Regions from separate parts of the Bradyrhizobium genosp. SA-4 str. CB756 genome, predicted to be linked through region 2. Evidence: predicted binding sites of a transcription regulator. Region 2 holds the regulator's gene; the other holds the start of a gene.

Region 1 (7,921 bases), 2.6 Mb from region 2:
AGCTCGGCGGACAGGCGCAATTCGATTGGCGAGCGGAGGGCCTGTTGTGCCGCCTGGACGTGCCGCTGACACGCAAGTCTGCGGCGACGACGGCACCCGGCAAGTTCGAGGCGGCCGGCTCCGTCGAATTGCAGCGCGCATCCGGTTAGCCCGACGCCGCGCTGGTCCTGCGCTGTGCCGTCTGCGGTTCGCGAGCGATGCGCCCCTCAAGCCAGGCTTCCGTTCGGGCCAGATCGCGCAGCGCCTTCGCATAGCGGCGGGCCGCGCTTCGCTCCGCGCCGCGCGGCAACTGGCGTGCCTTGCGCAAGATGTCCGCGGCCGCGTTGCGATAGGCCAGCGAGCGGTAAAGAAAAACTACCTTACCCATATCGAATGTTCCCGTGTTGCTGGCCCATATCCTCGCAAGCCCGGCATGAACGTCGGATGAAGCGCGCGACGGAATTCCTTGATCCGGATGGAACCAAAGAACGTCTCGCGCGTTTGCCTGCTGGATTCGGGACGCAGTTCCATGCGCGCGAAAAAGTCATCGGATCTGATTTCTCCCACTGGCATCATCAAGCTGATGACGCATGCGATGATGGGCGCAGCCCTCGGCCTCGCCTTCAGCCTCGCGCTCATCCTGTCCAATCCAGCGGTCGCCAATCTCTTGAATGACGGCGGTCGCCAGGCCGTCATCGTCTTCACCCTCACACTCGTGACGACCTTCGCGATCGGCGCGACACTCACCGGCGTCGTGTTCATCCTCGCAGAGGACAAGCAACCTTGAAGCTTGCGTGAAGCGAGCGAAATCTTTGTTGGGAACTCCTGCGACGGACGGCGGTTGGCAGCCTGCGTCATTTTAACTCAGGGAGTTCCCCCGCATGAAGACGACCAAGCTCGCTCTCACCGTGATGCTGGCAACCGGCCTTGCAGCCGCCCCGTTCGCCGCGCAGGCCAAGTCGCACAAGGCCAAGCATGGATCCTCGATGTCATCGTCGCAGACCACCGGCGCCAACACCAAGCCCTCCAAAGGCCCCGACGCCTCCGGCCAAGGCGGTTCTGGCCCGGGCTCCGATCAGGGCGGCACGATGACCAAGGGCGGCATGAGCAAGTAAGCTCAAATAGCTTCGGCCGCATCTCAAACAAAAGCCCCGCGGCAACGCGGGGCTTTTCGTCGAAACAGTGCAGCAAAGGTCAGGCAGCGCTGCGCTGGACGTGACGACCTTCCTTCACCTCTTCGATGATCTTGGCGCTGAAGGCGTCGAGGTCGCCGGGGTTGCGCGAGGTGATGACGCCCTGATCGACGACGACTTGTGAGTCTTCCCATGTCGCGCCGGCGTTGATGACGTCGGTCTTGATCGACTTGTATGACGTCATCTTGCGACCCTTGGCGATGCCGGTCTCGATCAGGAGCCAAGGCGCGTGGCAAACGGCAGCGACAATCTTCTTGGCGTTGAATATCTCCTTGATGAAGGACAGCGCCTTCGGCTCGACGCGCAAGAGATCCGGATTGATCTGGCCGCCGGGCAGCACGACCGCGTCGTAGTCGTTGCTGGAAACCTGGTCGAGCGTCTTGTCGACCTTCACCGGACGTCCCCAATCTTTCTTGTCCCAGCCCTTGATCTCGCCCGCCGCGAGCGAGACGACGTGGACCGTCGCGCCAGCCTGCTTCAGGCGATCGCGCGGCACTTCCAGTTCCGATTGCTCGAAACCGTTGGTGGCGAGAATGGCAATCGTCTTGCCCTTGAGATCCATGGAACGCTCCATCGCTATGAGAGGAGCCCGGTCAATCGGTCGAACCGGCTTCCGTTCCGAGCAACCGGCGGCATCTCACGGGGATGTGCGGCTTGCCGCAGCGGCCTGATGGCGGTCAAGTCATGACCACACCGGGCGCTAAAGCGCGATGAGATTTGGATGAATCGTCATCGCGCTTTAGGTTGTTGTTTACGCATGATCTTTCCGGAAAACCGCTTCGCACTTTTCCGGATCATGCTTTAGCGCCACATCGTCGGTGCGCGGACCAGAGCATCTCGCGCAGCCTGTTTTAGATCCTCGATCGAGCGGCGATCTGTTTGCGCGGCCTCACGCAGCCGCGTGGCGACACGCTCGCGCGTCGCCAGTTCGGAGAGAGGAAGCCCGGCGCAGACGTCGTCCAGCACGGCCTGTATCAAAGCGGCCATTTCGGCATCGTGCATCGGCGAGCTCCAGCGTGTCGCGTAGCGCGCTCGCTTTAGCTGCGTCGGATGTCAGGGATGTTAAACGCGCCCCACAGCATTGGCTTTCACGAGCTGGTCGAGCTGCGCGCGCTTGCGCGCAATCAGGAGCTGGGCCGCAGCATCATCCAATCCCTCGCGCTGCAATTGCCGGATCGCGGAGCCGAGCTCGAGGATTTCGGCGCGCAGTCTTAGAATCCGGTACGTGTCCGGGTCTTCCTCCACCGCGCGCCTCCGAACTCTCAGCGGCGCGCGATGGCGCGCACCGGATTGACGGCTGTCTTCACGGGACGAAGGCGCACCCGGTCGCGGACATCAGGCAGGACGTCGCCACCGCCGGCGGCCTTCCATTCGCCGATCAGCAGATTGATCCTCCGGCGCAGATCCATCTGCGCCAGAGCTTTTTCGGTGCAGTCGCGATCGCGATTGACGAGGTCGCGGACGGACGCCTCGATATCGGCCATCTCCAGCCTCAAGGCGCTGATTTTACGTCGAATTTCATTAATTCTGTTGTCCATGGCTTGTTAGAACAAAATAAGAACATATAGTCAAGTCACGAATTCAGGATGGAGCAGCGACATGCAGGTTCAGGGTAAATACGACGCAAAGGCTTTTCTCATGGAGATGACCCGCGCGCAGGGGCTGAGGCTGAAGCGGCTCAGCGAGGAGGCCTACCAGCCGGCGCAATACGATCGGGATCTGTCCTCCGCTGAAGCTGCGCGCCGCATCCGCGCGCTGGAGGCGGAGATCGAGCTCGCGAATTCTTTCTAGGCAGCCGGAACGTTCCGCGCTTTGGGAACCATGCTTGTGTCCAATGGTTTTTCCCCGGCCAAGGGAGAGAATGCATGGCACGCAAGGCAAAGAAACGCCGTTACTCGCGTAGCGCCGGCAGCGATGTCGAGAGCGAGATGCGGCGCTACAAGAAGGGCACCGCGAAGAGCGGACGCGGCGGTCGTGGCGGGCGCGTGAAGAGCCGCAAGCAGGCGATCGCGATCGGACTGTCGAAGGCGCGCAAGAAGGGCAAGAAAGTCCCGAAGAAGGCATCGAAGCGCAAGACGTCCAAGAAAAAGACGTCCAGGAAGACGTCTAAGAAGTCATCCAGGAAATCATCCAAGAGGTCGTCGAAGCGCAAATCCTCCTAGCGCTCGCGCCGATCCGTGTCAGATCATGCTGCCGGGCATGAAGCAGCGGATCGAAATCCCGAACGCGGTCTTCACCGGCCACACCATGGTGCGGCCGGCCCGGTTCGGCTCGGTGATGACGGCTTCATCCGGCACCTCGACCCACTGCCCGTCGAGACGCACGCGATAATGCCCGTTGTGCGACTCCCAGTCGGGATCGGCAACGGCAAAACCATCCGCATCCGAACAGCACGGGCCAAGATGGCTGCGCAGGCTGTCGAACCATGGCTTGAGGGGGGAGTCGGCGTAACGGCCGTCATCACGCCCGAGGGCGTTTCCGCTCCACAGCACCAATGGCGCCACAAGCAACGCACGCCTCAGCGAGAGCTTCAATCGATCCATGTTCGGCACCGATCAAATGCGAACCACCGGCCGGTTCCAAAAAGCGGCTGGCAGTTCGAAGGTCCACGCTTGCAACTGGCTCGGCGGCTCCGTTGCCGCCAAGCAAATATACGACTCGGAACAGTGATCAGCGAACACGGCTTTTTCGGACGAACCGGGTCATCGTCCCTGCCGTTAACGAGAATGTTATCAGATATCCCGCGGTAATTCTGAAGGCGAACAGAAAAGGCGGCCCCAAGGGCCGCCTTTGGATTTGGTTCGGTCGACGTTCGCCTTACGCGAGCGGCACCGCGACGAAGCGGGTCGCCTCCGCGCTCTTGACCTGCAACAGCACGCTGCGCTTGCCGGAGGACTTCGCCTGCGCCAGCTCCGAGCGGACGTCGCCGACATTGGCAACGGCCTTGCCGCCGACATTGAGGATGACGTCGCCGGTCTGGATGCCGCGCTGCGCCGCAGGCCCTTGCGGATCGACCTCGGTGACGACGACGCCCTTCTGGCCGGCGCCCTGCACCTCGCCGGCCGGAGCCAGGCTCAGCCCGAGGCGCGGCGTGCCGGCGTCCGGCTGCACCTTGCCCTCGCCGGTCTTGCCTTGGGCCTGCCGCTCGTTCGGCAGCTCGCCGAGCGCGAGCGTCACCGTCTTGGCTGCGCCCTTGTGGAAGACGTCGAGCTTCACCGAGGTGCCGGGCGCCAGCGTGGCGATGGTGCGGGCGAGATCGCGGGAGTCCTTGATCGCGGTGCCGTTGACGGCGGTGATGACGTCGCCGGCCTCGATGCCGGCCTTCGCCGCCGGGCTGCCGTCCTGCGGATTGTCGACGATCGCGCCGCGCGCTTCCTTGAGGCCGAGGCTGTCGGCAATGTCCGACGTCACCGGCTGCACCTGCACGCCGAGCCAGCCGCGCGTCACCGCACCCTTGTCCTTGAGCTGCGCGACGACGAGCTTCGCGGTCGAGGCCGGAATGTCGAAGCCGATGCCGACCGAGCCGCCGGAGGGCGAGAAGATCGCGGTGTTCACGCCGATCACGTTGCCGCTCATGTCGAAGGCCGGACCGCCGGAGTTGCCCTTGTTGATGGGCGCGTCGATCTGGATGAAGTCGTCATAGGGGCCGTTGCCGATGTCGCGGCCGCTGGCCGAGACGATGCCGGCCGTGACGGTGCCGCCGAGGCCGAAGGGATTGCCGACCGCGACCACCCAGTCGCCGATGCGCGGCTTCTGGTCGGAGAACTTGACGAACGGGAAGTCCTTCTTGCCGTCGACCTTGATCAGCGCGAGATCGGTCTTCGGATCCGTGCCGACCACCTTCGCAGTGTAGACCGTGCCGTCATCCATCGTCACCTGCACGGATTCGGCATGGTCGACGACGTGGTTGTTGGTCACGGCATAGCCGTCGGCGGAGATGAAGAAGCCGGAGCCTTCGCCGGTGATGACCTGGTGGCGCTGGCGCGGCATGCCGTTCATGCCGGGGCCGCGGAAACCGAACTGCCGCGAGAACTGGTCGAACGGCGAATCCTCGTCCGAATCCATCCGGTTCTGCTGCATCATCGCGCTCTTGTCGTTGTCCTGGTCGATCTTGACCCGCACCGAGATGACGGCGGGTTTGACCTTGGCAACGAGATCACCGAAGCCCTGCGGCGTCGCGGCGCCTTCCGCGGCCTGGGCCGGCGCGACGAAGGAGTTGACGCCGAATTGCGAGGAAACGGGAGAGGCAGCGAGCACGGCCACGCCGAGCGCGGCCACGGTGCCGAGCAGCGCGAGGCGGCGCGGCTTCAGGATTTTGCGGGGGGTGTCGGAATTGACGCGATCGTTCATGTCGAAATGTCCATGTTGGGTAAGTCGCCTTGAACCCAACATGGACATCGTCACCTTACGACGTCCCGTCCGTCCGATTAAATCTTGGCAAAGAACGGCGCAGCAGAAGAGCTGCACCATGCCGTCGAGCGATCACACGCCCTTGTCGTTCGGATTGGCGACCGCATCCTTGAGCGGCGTCGGCATCGGGAAGTTCAGGTTCACATTCTTGGGCGGAATGGGTTTTGTGAACCATTTCGCGTAGAGTTCCGCGAACTCGCCGCGCTTCATCATGGCGACCAGCGTCTTGTCGATCAATGCCTTGAACTCTGGATCGCCCTTGCGGATGATCAGCCCGTAAGGCTCGGTGCGCAGGCTGTCGTCGATGATCCGCCAATTGTCCGGCGTCTGGCTGCTGGCGATGAGTCCCGCGAGCAGGATGTCGTCCATGACGAAGGCGTCGCTGCGGCCGGTCGTGAGCGCCAGGAACGACGCGGCATGGTCCGGCGACAGCACCTGCTTGAAGCCGAAATTCTTCTCCTGGCTGCGTGCCAGCAACAGCGTGATCGACGTCGAGCCGGTGGTGAGCGCGACCGGCTTGTCCTTGAGATCCTCGAACGTCTTGATCGGCGCATCCTTCCGGACCACAGCGCGAATGCTCGAGACGAAGATGGTATTGCTGAAGGCCACCACCTTCTGGCGCTCCAGCGTGTTGGTGGCGGGACCGCAGACGATGTCGATGGTTCCGTTCTCGATCAACGGAATCTGCGTGCTGAGCTGGATCGGCTGCAGCCTGGTCTGAAGTGCCGGCAGCTTGAGCTCGTCCTTCACCGCATCGACGATCCGCACGCAGAGATCCATCGCAAAGCCGACCGGCTTCTGGTTCTGGTCGAGATAGGAGAACGGGACCGAGACGTCGCGATGGCCGAGCCGGATCTCGCCGACATCCTTGATCTTCGCCAGCGTCCCGCCCGGCGTCTGAGCCTGCGCGGGCGCCGTCAGCGCGGTCAAAAACATCAGCGAATACCACAGGTCCTTCATCACGCCACTCCTAGTTTGGATACAATCTCTCAATATTTTATACGCCGTATTGCATAATCCGCAAACAGATTTTATACAATCTGGGTCAAGCCAACCGCGACAGGGTGCCGGATGAAATCGGGAGCAGTGGCAAAGCAGCGCAGTGGCGGCGGTCACGGCTCCACGCCTGATGCCGTGCGCGAGGCGCTGCGCCGCGCGATCAGTGCAGGCGAGCTCGCGCCCGGCATCCAGCTTCGTCAGGACGAGCTCGCGGAGAAGTTCGGGACCAGCCGCATTCCCGTCAGGGAAGCGCTGCGCCAGCTTGAAGCGGAAGGCTTCGTGACGTTCCTGCCCAACCGGGGCGCGGTCGTCTCCGATCTCTCCATCGACGAGGTCGTCGAGCTGCTCGAAATCCGCATCGCACTCGAATGCCACGCATTGCGGCTCGCCATTCCGGCGATGGGCGATATCGATCTCGACGACACCAGAAAGATCCTGCGTTCCTACGACGCGGAGCCCGATCCGGAGCAATGGGGCGCGTTCAACTGGCGCTTCCACAAGGCGCTCTACGCCCCCTGCAATCGCCCTCGCCTGCTCGCGATGATCGAGGCCAATTACGGCCATGTGAGCCGCTTCACCCGCACCCTCGTGTCGCGTGCGACCGGCAAGGAACGGCCCCAGCGCGAGCATTACCAGCTGCTCGAATATTGCCGCGACGGCGAGGTCGAGAAGGCCGTGCGCCTGCTGCGCGAGCACATCGTTCAGACGCAGAAGACGCTGCGATCGGCGCAGCGTCTCGCATCACGGGACGAGACCGACTGATCCCGGGGGATCATCTGTCCCGCGAGCCAACGGAGAGTACGCTTGAAGACGAACGACGTCGAAATCCTGGTCATTGGCGCCGGCATGGCGGGCCTTGCCACCGCTTACTACCTCGCCGTCGAGCACAAGCGCTCGCGCCTCCTGATCGTCGATCAAGGCCAGCCGATGGCGCTGACGTCGGCGCAGTCAGGCGAGAACTATCGCAACTGGTGGCCGCATCCGACCATGGCCGCGTTTACCGACCACAGCTCGGACCTGATGGAGGACGTCGCGCGCCGCACGGATAATCGCATCCACATGACGCGGCGCGGCTACCTCCTCGTGACCCGCGACGACAGTCCGGACGAGCTGCTCCGTCAGTTGCATGCCGGCTACGGCGCCGCGGCCTCGAAACTGATCCGCCAGCATGAGGGCACCAGTCAGACCTATTCGCCGCCGCTCTCGGTGGACTGGCAGACCGCACCCGACGGCGTCGATGTGCTGCGCGGCCGCGACCTGATCCAGCGCTATTATCCCGCCTTCGACAAGGAGGCCGCGACCGCGCTTCACATCCGCCGGGCCGGCGACATCAGCGGCCA
Region 2 (7,921 bases):
CCACCGCGGTCGCGCTCATCTGTGGTGCGGTCCTGTTGCGGCGGAGCCGGTGGTTTGCGCCTGCGCTCCTGATCGCGACGGTCGCGGCCGGCCTGGCCGTGGCGACCTGGAAGACGGCGCGTATCGCGCACACGGTGCTGGCAAAGCCGCTCTATTCGGTCTCGCTGTCGGGCTTCGTCGAGACCCGCGACATCCGCGAGCGCACCGACCGTTTTGTCCTTCGTGTCACCGCGATGGAGGCGCAGCGCAGTGATGTAAAACTCGAGCGCGTGCGCTTGTCGGTGCGCAAGGGGACCGCGCCCGAGGTCGGCAGCTTCGTGCAGCTGAAGGCGCGGTTGTTGCCGCCGATCTCGCCGGTGCGACCCGGCAGCTACGATTTCTCGCGCGACATGTTCTTCCAGGGCATCGGCGCCTCCGGCTTCGTGATGGGAGCGATCACGGCGTCCGTGCCACCGGATACCGGTGGCCTGCGGCTGCGCTATGCCGCGTTCATGCAGGGCCTGCGCGATGCGATCGACGCGCGCATCCGCGCGACGCTCGAGGGCGACAATCGCGCCATCGCGACGGCGCTGCTGACCGGTCGGCGCGATGCGATCTCGACGCCCGTCAATGACGCCATGTTCATCTCGGGGCTGGGGCATGTGCTGTCGATCTCCGGCTACCACATGGCGGTCGTCGCCGGCGTCGTGTTCTTCGCCGTGCGCGCGCTGCTGGCCTTGATTCCGCGGCTTGCGGCCGGCTTCGCCATCAAGAAATGGTCGGCGGCCGCGGCACTGGTCGCGGCGGCGTTCTATCTGCTGCTGTCGGGCGCGGAAGTCGCGACGCAAAGATCGTTCTTCATGACGGCGGTGGTGCTGATCGCAGTGATGGTCGACCGCCGCGCCATCACGTTCCGTACGCTGGCCGTGGCAGCGCTGATCGTGCTCGCGGTCGCGCCGGAAGCGCTTGTGCATCCGAGTTTTCAAATGTCCTTCGCCGCGACGCTGGGACTTGTTGCGCTGGTGCAGATCGGCATGCCCAATTTGTTTGCCTCGCCCGAGCATTCCACGACCGCGCGGATCGCGCTGTGGGGCGGGCGCGAGATCGCGATGCTGTTCCTGGCCTCGCTGATCGCGGGGCTTGCGACCACGCCCTACGCCGCCTTCCACTTCCACCGCGTCACGCCGTTCGGCGTGCTCGCCAATCTCGGCGCCATGCCGGTGGTCTCGGCGCTGGTCATGCCGGCCGGGCTGTTGGGCCTGCTTGCGGCACCGTTCGGGCTCGACGGCGTGTTCTGGTGGCTGATGGGGATCGGCATCGACTGGATGATCGCGGTCTCGCGCTGGGTAGCGGGCTTGCCAGGCGCGGTCGGCCGCATCCCGGCCTTCGGCATAGGCCCGCTGATCGCGGCGAGCCTCGGGGTCATCGTGATGGGTTTGTTGCGCACGCCGCTGCGCTGGTCCGGCGCCGTGGTGCTGCTGGCGGCGATCCTCTGGGGCCTCGCGGCGCGCCAGCCCGACATTCTGATTGCCGGGGACGGCCAGAGCGTCGCGGTGCGGGGCAGGGACGGGCGCCTGCATCTGATCAGGGCCAGCAAGGACGGTTTTCTGCTCAAGGAGTGGCTCGCCGCCGACGCCGATGCGCGCGAGGCCGGCAGTGCCGCATTGGCTGACGGCGGGTCATGCGACGAGGCCGGCTGCGTCACGCCGCTCGCCGACGGGCGGCTGGTGGCGCTGTCCCTTCGGATCGACGCGCTGGCGGATGATTGCAGTCGCGCTGCACTGGTGGTGACGGCAAGGCCCGCGCCGCCGGATTGCGCGGCGATGGTGGTCGACCGGCAGCGTCTTGCCGCACAAGGAGCGCTCGCCCTGACACATCGCGGCGACGGCTTCGCGGTCCAGGCAGTGAAGGCGAGGGGCACGGACCGTCCATGGTCGCCGGCGATCGCGAGCGAGGCTGATTTCGGGACGAGCCTTGCGCCGCAGGCGGCGACGCTCCGCAACCGGGACGCAACGCCGTCCGAGGCCGACTTGCAGGCCGATGACTGAGCAGATCGGCTACAAGTACCAGGCCAGCACGGCGTCGAGTCCCGCACCTCCGATCACCGGTAGCGCCACCATCCGGCTCAGTCCGGCTGTTTGGGCCTCGGAGCCGGAGATCGAGCCGTCATGCGCGAGATCGTCATTGAGCGCGGGCATGCCTGTGGCCCAGGCGCCGCCGATGCTGCCCTCGCTCCTGGCGATGGATTTGTTCGCATAGAGCGCGGTGAGGTCGGTCTGCGCGCCACAGTCGCCGGCGTGGAAGACCAGCGCCGAACGAATCTCGTTCGGCACCCAGATCTCGAAGCGCCGCGCAATCGGCGTTGCCTGCGCGGAGAGGAATGTCAGAACCCAGGTCTTCTCAGTGCCGGCTCGGTAGGGGATGCCGACGCCGAGGTTGATCCCGACTTCGGCCGCGTCCTCCCAGCGCAGAAAGCTCTTGGCGTTGTGCAGGTCCTTGATGATCAGCGGCAGGCCCGCTTTCCAGGTGCGTCCGGGCAGGCCGAAGCCGCGCGGAAACCTGGTGTGGCGGGAGTTGAACTCGAACATGTCGGCGGTGCCATAGTAGCCGTCGACGAGCCTCATCTCGTGGGACGTATCGGCGTCGTTGTGCCAGAGCTCGATGGCGCCGACATGCGCCTCGTCGTCGCCGCAGAACAGCACCATCACCGCTTGCAGGAATTCGCCTGCAAAGACCGGCACCGCGACGCCGCAGGTGAGACCGGCTGCAAGGGCTTGGTCGGTCCGTTTGAAATAGGAGTTGGCGAATTTGGTGAGGATCACCGGGTGGCCGGACGCCCAGGCCTTGCCGGGGAGCCCCTCGTCATATCCGAAGTGCAGATCTTCGCTCACAGCCCTGAACGCGGACAGCCCTTCGCCGTAGAGGCCGCCGCCGAATTCCAGACGCATGCGCGTCCTGTCGGGCACCCAGAGTTCAACGACACGAATGAAGGTTTTCATCGAGTCCGTCCGCCGTCCCAAGCCGGAACAGCATCGGCCATTTGCCTGTGAAACGGACGTTCAAAATTCAGGCAGCGCCGCGCAAACTTCGTGCGACGGGAAGGTGGGATATCGAGAGACACAAACAACACCACGTCGCCGGCCGCGGCCGGCGATGGCGATCTCAATTCCGGGCTCCGACCTGGCGGCCGGGGATATCTGCTTCAACCGATCGGCAGACGCGGCGTCGTCGGGCGGTTCTCGGCACTGACCTGCGGCTTGTGCTCGCGCTCGCCGAGCGGCTGGGTCACGGGCAGTTGCAGCACGGTTGCCTGCTGGCCTTCGACGAGCTGAGTCACCAGCACGTATTTGCCGTCGGGGAATTCGATCGCGTCATGATGGCGATCGGGAATGTGCGGATCAATCTTGCCGAACTTGCCGACACGCGAGTTGACGGTGCGCGTCCAGATCCAGCGATTGTCGTAGCGGACGTTGTCGGCGAAGGCGAGCTCCGTTCCCGGCAGCAGGCAGACCGCGACGGTCGGATCGGCCGCGGAGGCAAAGCCGCGCGTCGAGGTGCCGCGGAACGTTGTCGTCACGATCGTCTCGCCGACCTCGGCAGGGCGCGATGCGACGGCATGCAGGCTGTAGTCACACATCGTGGGTGCTCCTCATGCGGAGATAGCAACCCGCGCCTCTGTCTTACGAGGCGCAGGCCTCTATCAGAGTGGAAGCATCATAGCGTCTGCCCGGTTATAGGCAAATCTGCGGCTCGCTGCCGCAGCGTGCGATCACATTATCTTTCCCGAATCCCCCGGGAACAAAGCCTGCTTTCGTGCATTCGGTGGGCGTATCAGTGGCCAGCTCAGCGGCCAGCCGGCGCCGACCAACCGGAGTATGGCCAGACCGGTTGCGATGGTTGCGTGAGCGCATTGCGCGCGTTGCGGACTTGCTCGCTCATTGCCGTTTCCTTGGCCGTCTCCTTGGCCACGTTCTTACGGGCATGGCGGTGCGATGGTGCGGCAACGGCTTGCGATGCTGATGCTGCGATCAGCGCCGCTGCTACTGTGCTCAGGATGATCTTGCGCATGGCATCTCCTCGAACCGAAAGCCTTTCCGAAGCGGTGCTGCTTCGTGCGGCGTGGCGAGGATGTAGCGCCGGAGGAGGGGCCGGATAATCTGCGCGAAACCAGAAAGACTATCCAGCGCGAGCGGACAATCATCCGCTCCGATCTCTAGTCGGCGATGCCGATCGAAGCGCGCGGACAGCGCGCCTAGTACTTGCGGTATCAGTACTTCCGATAAAGCCCGATCAGCTTGCCCTGAATCTTGACCCGGTTCGGCGGAAGGATGCGCACCTCATAGGCCGCATTGGCGGGCTCGAGCGCGATCGAGGCGCCGCGGCGGCGGAAGCGCTTCAAGGTCGCTTCCTCGTCGTCGATCAGCGCCACCACGATGTCGCCGGTGTCGGCGCTCTCGTTGCGCTGGATCAGCGCCATGTCGCCGTCGAGGATGCCGGCTTCCACCATGGAATCGCCGCGCACTTCGAGCGCGTAGTGCTCGCCCGAGCCGAGCATATCGGGCGGGACGCTGATGGTGTGGCTGCGGGTCTGCAACGCCTCGATCGGCGTGCCGGCCGCGATCCGGCCCATCACCGGCACCGCGACGGGACGCTCGCCCTCGTCCGCAGGCGGGCTGGAGGTCGTGCGGACCTTGCCGAGATTGCCCTCGATGACGCTCGGCGTGAAGCCGCGGCGATTGCCGGCGGCCGCCTGCAGCTCGGGCAGCTTGATCACCTCGATGGCGCGGGCGCGGTTGGGCAGGCGGCGGATGAAGCCGCGCTCCTCGAGCGCGGTGATCAGGCGATGGATGCCTGATTTCGAGCGCAGATCGAGCGCGTCCTTCATCTCGTCGAAGGAGGGCGGTACGCCGCTTTCCTTCAGTCGCTCGCTGATGAACCGCAGGAGCTCGTACTGTTTGCGCGTTAACATCTCGACCAAAATCCCCCGGTTGATGTCGTTCGATTCCGAGACGCTGAATTCAGCGATAAGCCGCTGCATGCTCGAAACAAATCATGAACGGACACTATATGTTCGATACATGTTCCGCAACTGCTTAATTTACCGTGAACGCGACAAAGTTCGCGTCACGCGTGTGGCCAGCGCGTTCAGACCGGCAGGCGCAGCACCTCGCAAGGTGTGCCGGCTTCGGCCTTCGGCGCGAACGGCGCGCGCACGAGAAGTGCCTGTGCCGCAGCGAGATTCGCAAGCAGCGAGGAATCCTGGTGATTGACGGGAAGGGCGATCAGCGTGCCGTCGTCGCGCGTCTCCAGGCGTGCGCGCAGATAATCTTCGCGCTGGTCGTTGGCGCCGACGTCGCGGCCCAGCACCGCGCGCTCGCGGCGATGGTGAATCACGGAGCGGCCCGACAGCGCCCGAATCAGCGGCACCATGAACAGGAAGGCGCACACATAGGATGACACGGGATTGCCGGGCAGGCCGATCACGCGCATCGCCGCCAACCTTCCATGCATCATCGGCTTGCCGGGCCGCATCGCGATCTTCCAGAACGTCATCGCGGTGCCCTCGGCCTTCAGCGCCTGCTGGACCAGATCGTGGTCGCCGACCGAGGCGCCGCCGGTGGTGATCAGGATGTCGGCGCCGCTCGCGCGGGCGCGGCGTATGCCCGCGGTGGTGGCGTCCAGGGTATCGGCGGCAACACCGAGATCGACGGTATCGGCGCCCTCGCTGCGGGCGAGCGCGTGCAGGGCATAGCCGTTGGAATAGACGATCTGGCCGGGGCCAGGCGTGGTGCCCGGCATCACCAGCTCGTCGCCGGTGGCGAGAATCGCGACCTTCGGGCGGCGGTGGACGGGTAGAAACGGGTGATTCATGCCGGCGGCGAGCGCGAGGTCGCGCTCCGTCAGCCGGATGCCCTTGCGCAGCAGCACGTCGCCCTCGCTGAAATCGACACCGGCGGGGCGGATGTGTCGTCCCGTCACGGCCGCTTCCTTGATCGTGATGCGCCTGCCGTCCGCAACCGTGTCCTCCTGGATCACGACCGCGTCTGCGCCGTCGGGAACGACGCCGCCGGTGAAGATCCGCACGGCTTCGCCGGCGCCGACCGATCCTGCAAACGGCCGCCCCGCCGCGACCTCGCCGATCACGGTGAGCTGGGAATCGATCTTGGCGGCGTCGGCCGCACGCACCGCATAGCCATCCATCGCCGACATCGCCTGCGGCGGCTGGGTGCGCCGCGCCGCGACGTCGTGGGCAAGCACGCGCTGGAAGGCCTGGTCGAGGGCGAGCATTTCTTCAGGCAGCGGCTCTGCGCCGGCAAGCACCGCGGCAAGCGCGTCAGAAACCGGCATCAGGGCCACGGGTGAAAACTCCAGCTGCGCCCCGTTCGGGCAAATCGGCGGCGAGAGTTCTAGCCGAGTGCAGGCGCAGAGGCAAAAAGGCGATCACGCAGGATGATTCATCCTGCGTTGTCCGCTCTGCAGTGAGGGATAGACGTCAAGTCCGCCGCGGCATGATCCAGAAGGCGAGACAGACCGGGACGAGGATGGCCATGGCGAGGACGAGAAGGACGAGTGCCACGGCCAGCATCGGTCAACTCCCCGGCTGCTCGTCCGGACTGACGTCCGGCGCTTTGGGACTCTGATCCTTGTCGGGCAGCGGATCGGCCTGCGATTTCAGGTCGGCGGCCTTGCTGATCAGCTTGGCGGAGAGCTCAGAATCCGAGGTGGTTCTGGCGTATTTCATCAGCAGCGAGGCCTGCTTGGTGAGGTAGGTTTTGCCCAACACGACGATAAGCCTGATGTAGAATTCCCAACGGACTCATGAGTCCGGAAGCCGGTATTCGTTCCGGGAACTCCGTACAAAATTGCACAAAGTGATTGGGTTCCTCATTTTGCGCCAAATTAGGTCCAGCACCGGCGCGCCCCAGCGACGGGCCGAACCGGCCCCCAACGTCAAACCCCGAGTGCCTTCAAGGCGTTCCCGACATCGGTGGGCGAGGTCACATGCACCGCGGTCAAGCCGCGGGCGCGGGCTCCCTCGATGTTCTCGGCAAGATCGTCGAAGAATACGATCCGGTTGGCCGGCACGCCGATGGCGGCCACGACATGGTCGAAAGCCTCCGCGTCCGGCTTGCGCAGGCCGATGCTGGAGGACAGGTAGACCTCGCGGAAATGGCCGAGCAGGTCGGCATATTCCTTCGAGAAATAGTCCACGTGCGGCCGGTTGGTGTTGGAGAAGGCGTAGAGCGGCATTTGCCGCGCCGCGCGCGGCAACAGCTCGGCAATGTCTGGCATCTCGCCGGCGAAGACCGCGTTCCAGCCCTCCAGGAACTGCGCGTCGGAAATGCCGATCCCGAGTGAGGTGCGCAGCGAGGCGAAATAGTCCTCGTCGCTGATCTTGCCGACCTCGTGCAGCCGGTAGGCCTCGTCGCGCACATAGCGCGCGACGATGGCTTCGGGCTTGCAGCCGGCATGTCCCGCCCAGCAGTCGATCGCCTTGGAGAAATCGATGTCGAGCACCACGCGCCCGAGATCGAACAGAAGCGCATCGGCGCTGCCGGGAGAGAGCGAGGTCACCTGCATCCTTTCATTCAGTACCGGTAGGGGTCGTGATCGAACAGCGGGAACGCGCTGAACACGCCCGGCGCATTGGTCGCGGTCGCCGGATGCAGGCAGGACTTGCTGACCTCGGCGAAGGATGTGGCGCCCAACAGGCCGAGGCAGCGCAGCACCTCGTCCTCCAGCAGTTCCAGCATCCGCGTGACGCCGGCTTCGCCCGCCGCCGCCAGCGCCCAGCATTGCAGCCGGCCGATGCCGACGAGGTCGGCGCCCGCCGCGACCGCCTTGACGATGTCGGTGCCGCGGCAGAAGCCGCCGTCGACCATGATCTTGGCGCGGCCCTTCACGGCCTCGACGATCTCAGGGAGCACATGCATGGCGCCAC

What was found. Region 2 encodes LexA, which represses DNA repair genes until DNA is damaged. Its sites were predicted from a motif close to TGTTCNNNNTGTGTTCNG; they were not measured.
Region 1: BRAGE_RS0126180 (DUF3072 domain-containing protein) is a predicted target of LexA. The motif match lies at 2,718-2,735, and genes of this name have one in related genera.

The regions. Positions count from the first base shown of each region.
Region 1 covers NZ_KI421499.1:5,372,310-5,380,230, forward strand. The annotation lists gene BRAGE_RS0126140 (HWE histidine kinase domain-containing protein) at 1-149, shown strand, start outside; gene BRAGE_RS0126145 (hypothetical protein) at 146-367, opposite strand; gene BRAGE_RS0126150 (hypothetical protein) at 509-766, shown strand; gene BRAGE_RS0126155 (hypothetical protein) at 861-1,094, shown strand; gene BRAGE_RS0126160 (type 1 glutamine amidotransferase domain-containing protein) at 1,174-1,734, opposite strand; gene BRAGE_RS0126165 (hypothetical protein) at 1,974-2,174, opposite strand; gene BRAGE_RS53040 (hypothetical protein) at 2,235-2,417, opposite strand; gene BRAGE_RS0126175 (hypothetical protein) at 2,435-2,656, opposite strand; gene BRAGE_RS0126180 (DUF3072 domain-containing protein) at 2,772-2,963, shown strand; gene BRAGE_RS0126185 (DUF6496 domain-containing protein) at 3,038-3,334, shown strand; gene BRAGE_RS0126190 (hypothetical protein) at 3,353-3,715, opposite strand; gene BRAGE_RS0126200 (Do family serine endopeptidase) at 3,990-5,522, opposite strand; gene BRAGE_RS0126205 (transporter substrate-binding domain-containing protein) at 5,655-6,542, opposite strand; gene BRAGE_RS0126210 (GntR family transcriptional regulator) at 6,654-7,343, shown strand; gene BRAGE_RS0126215 (NAD(P)/FAD-dependent oxidoreductase) at 7,386-7,921, shown strand, end outside.
Region 2 covers NZ_KI421499.1:2,794,693-2,802,613, forward strand. The annotation lists gene BRAGE_RS0113765 (ComEC/Rec2 family competence protein) at 1-2,027, shown strand, start outside; gene BRAGE_RS0113770 (GAF domain-containing protein) at 2,037-2,978, opposite strand; gene BRAGE_RS0113775 (hypothetical protein) at 3,182-3,616, opposite strand; gene BRAGE_RS0113780 (hypothetical protein) at 3,823-4,047, opposite strand; gene lexA (transcriptional repressor LexA) at 4,247-4,948, opposite strand; gene BRAGE_RS0113790 (molybdopterin molybdotransferase MoeA) at 5,125-6,336, opposite strand; gene BRAGE_RS0113800 (hypothetical protein) at 6,569-6,763, opposite strand; gene BRAGE_RS0113805 (HAD family hydrolase) at 6,931-7,560, opposite strand; gene BRAGE_RS0113810 (alpha-hydroxy acid oxidase) at 7,569-7,921, opposite strand, start outside.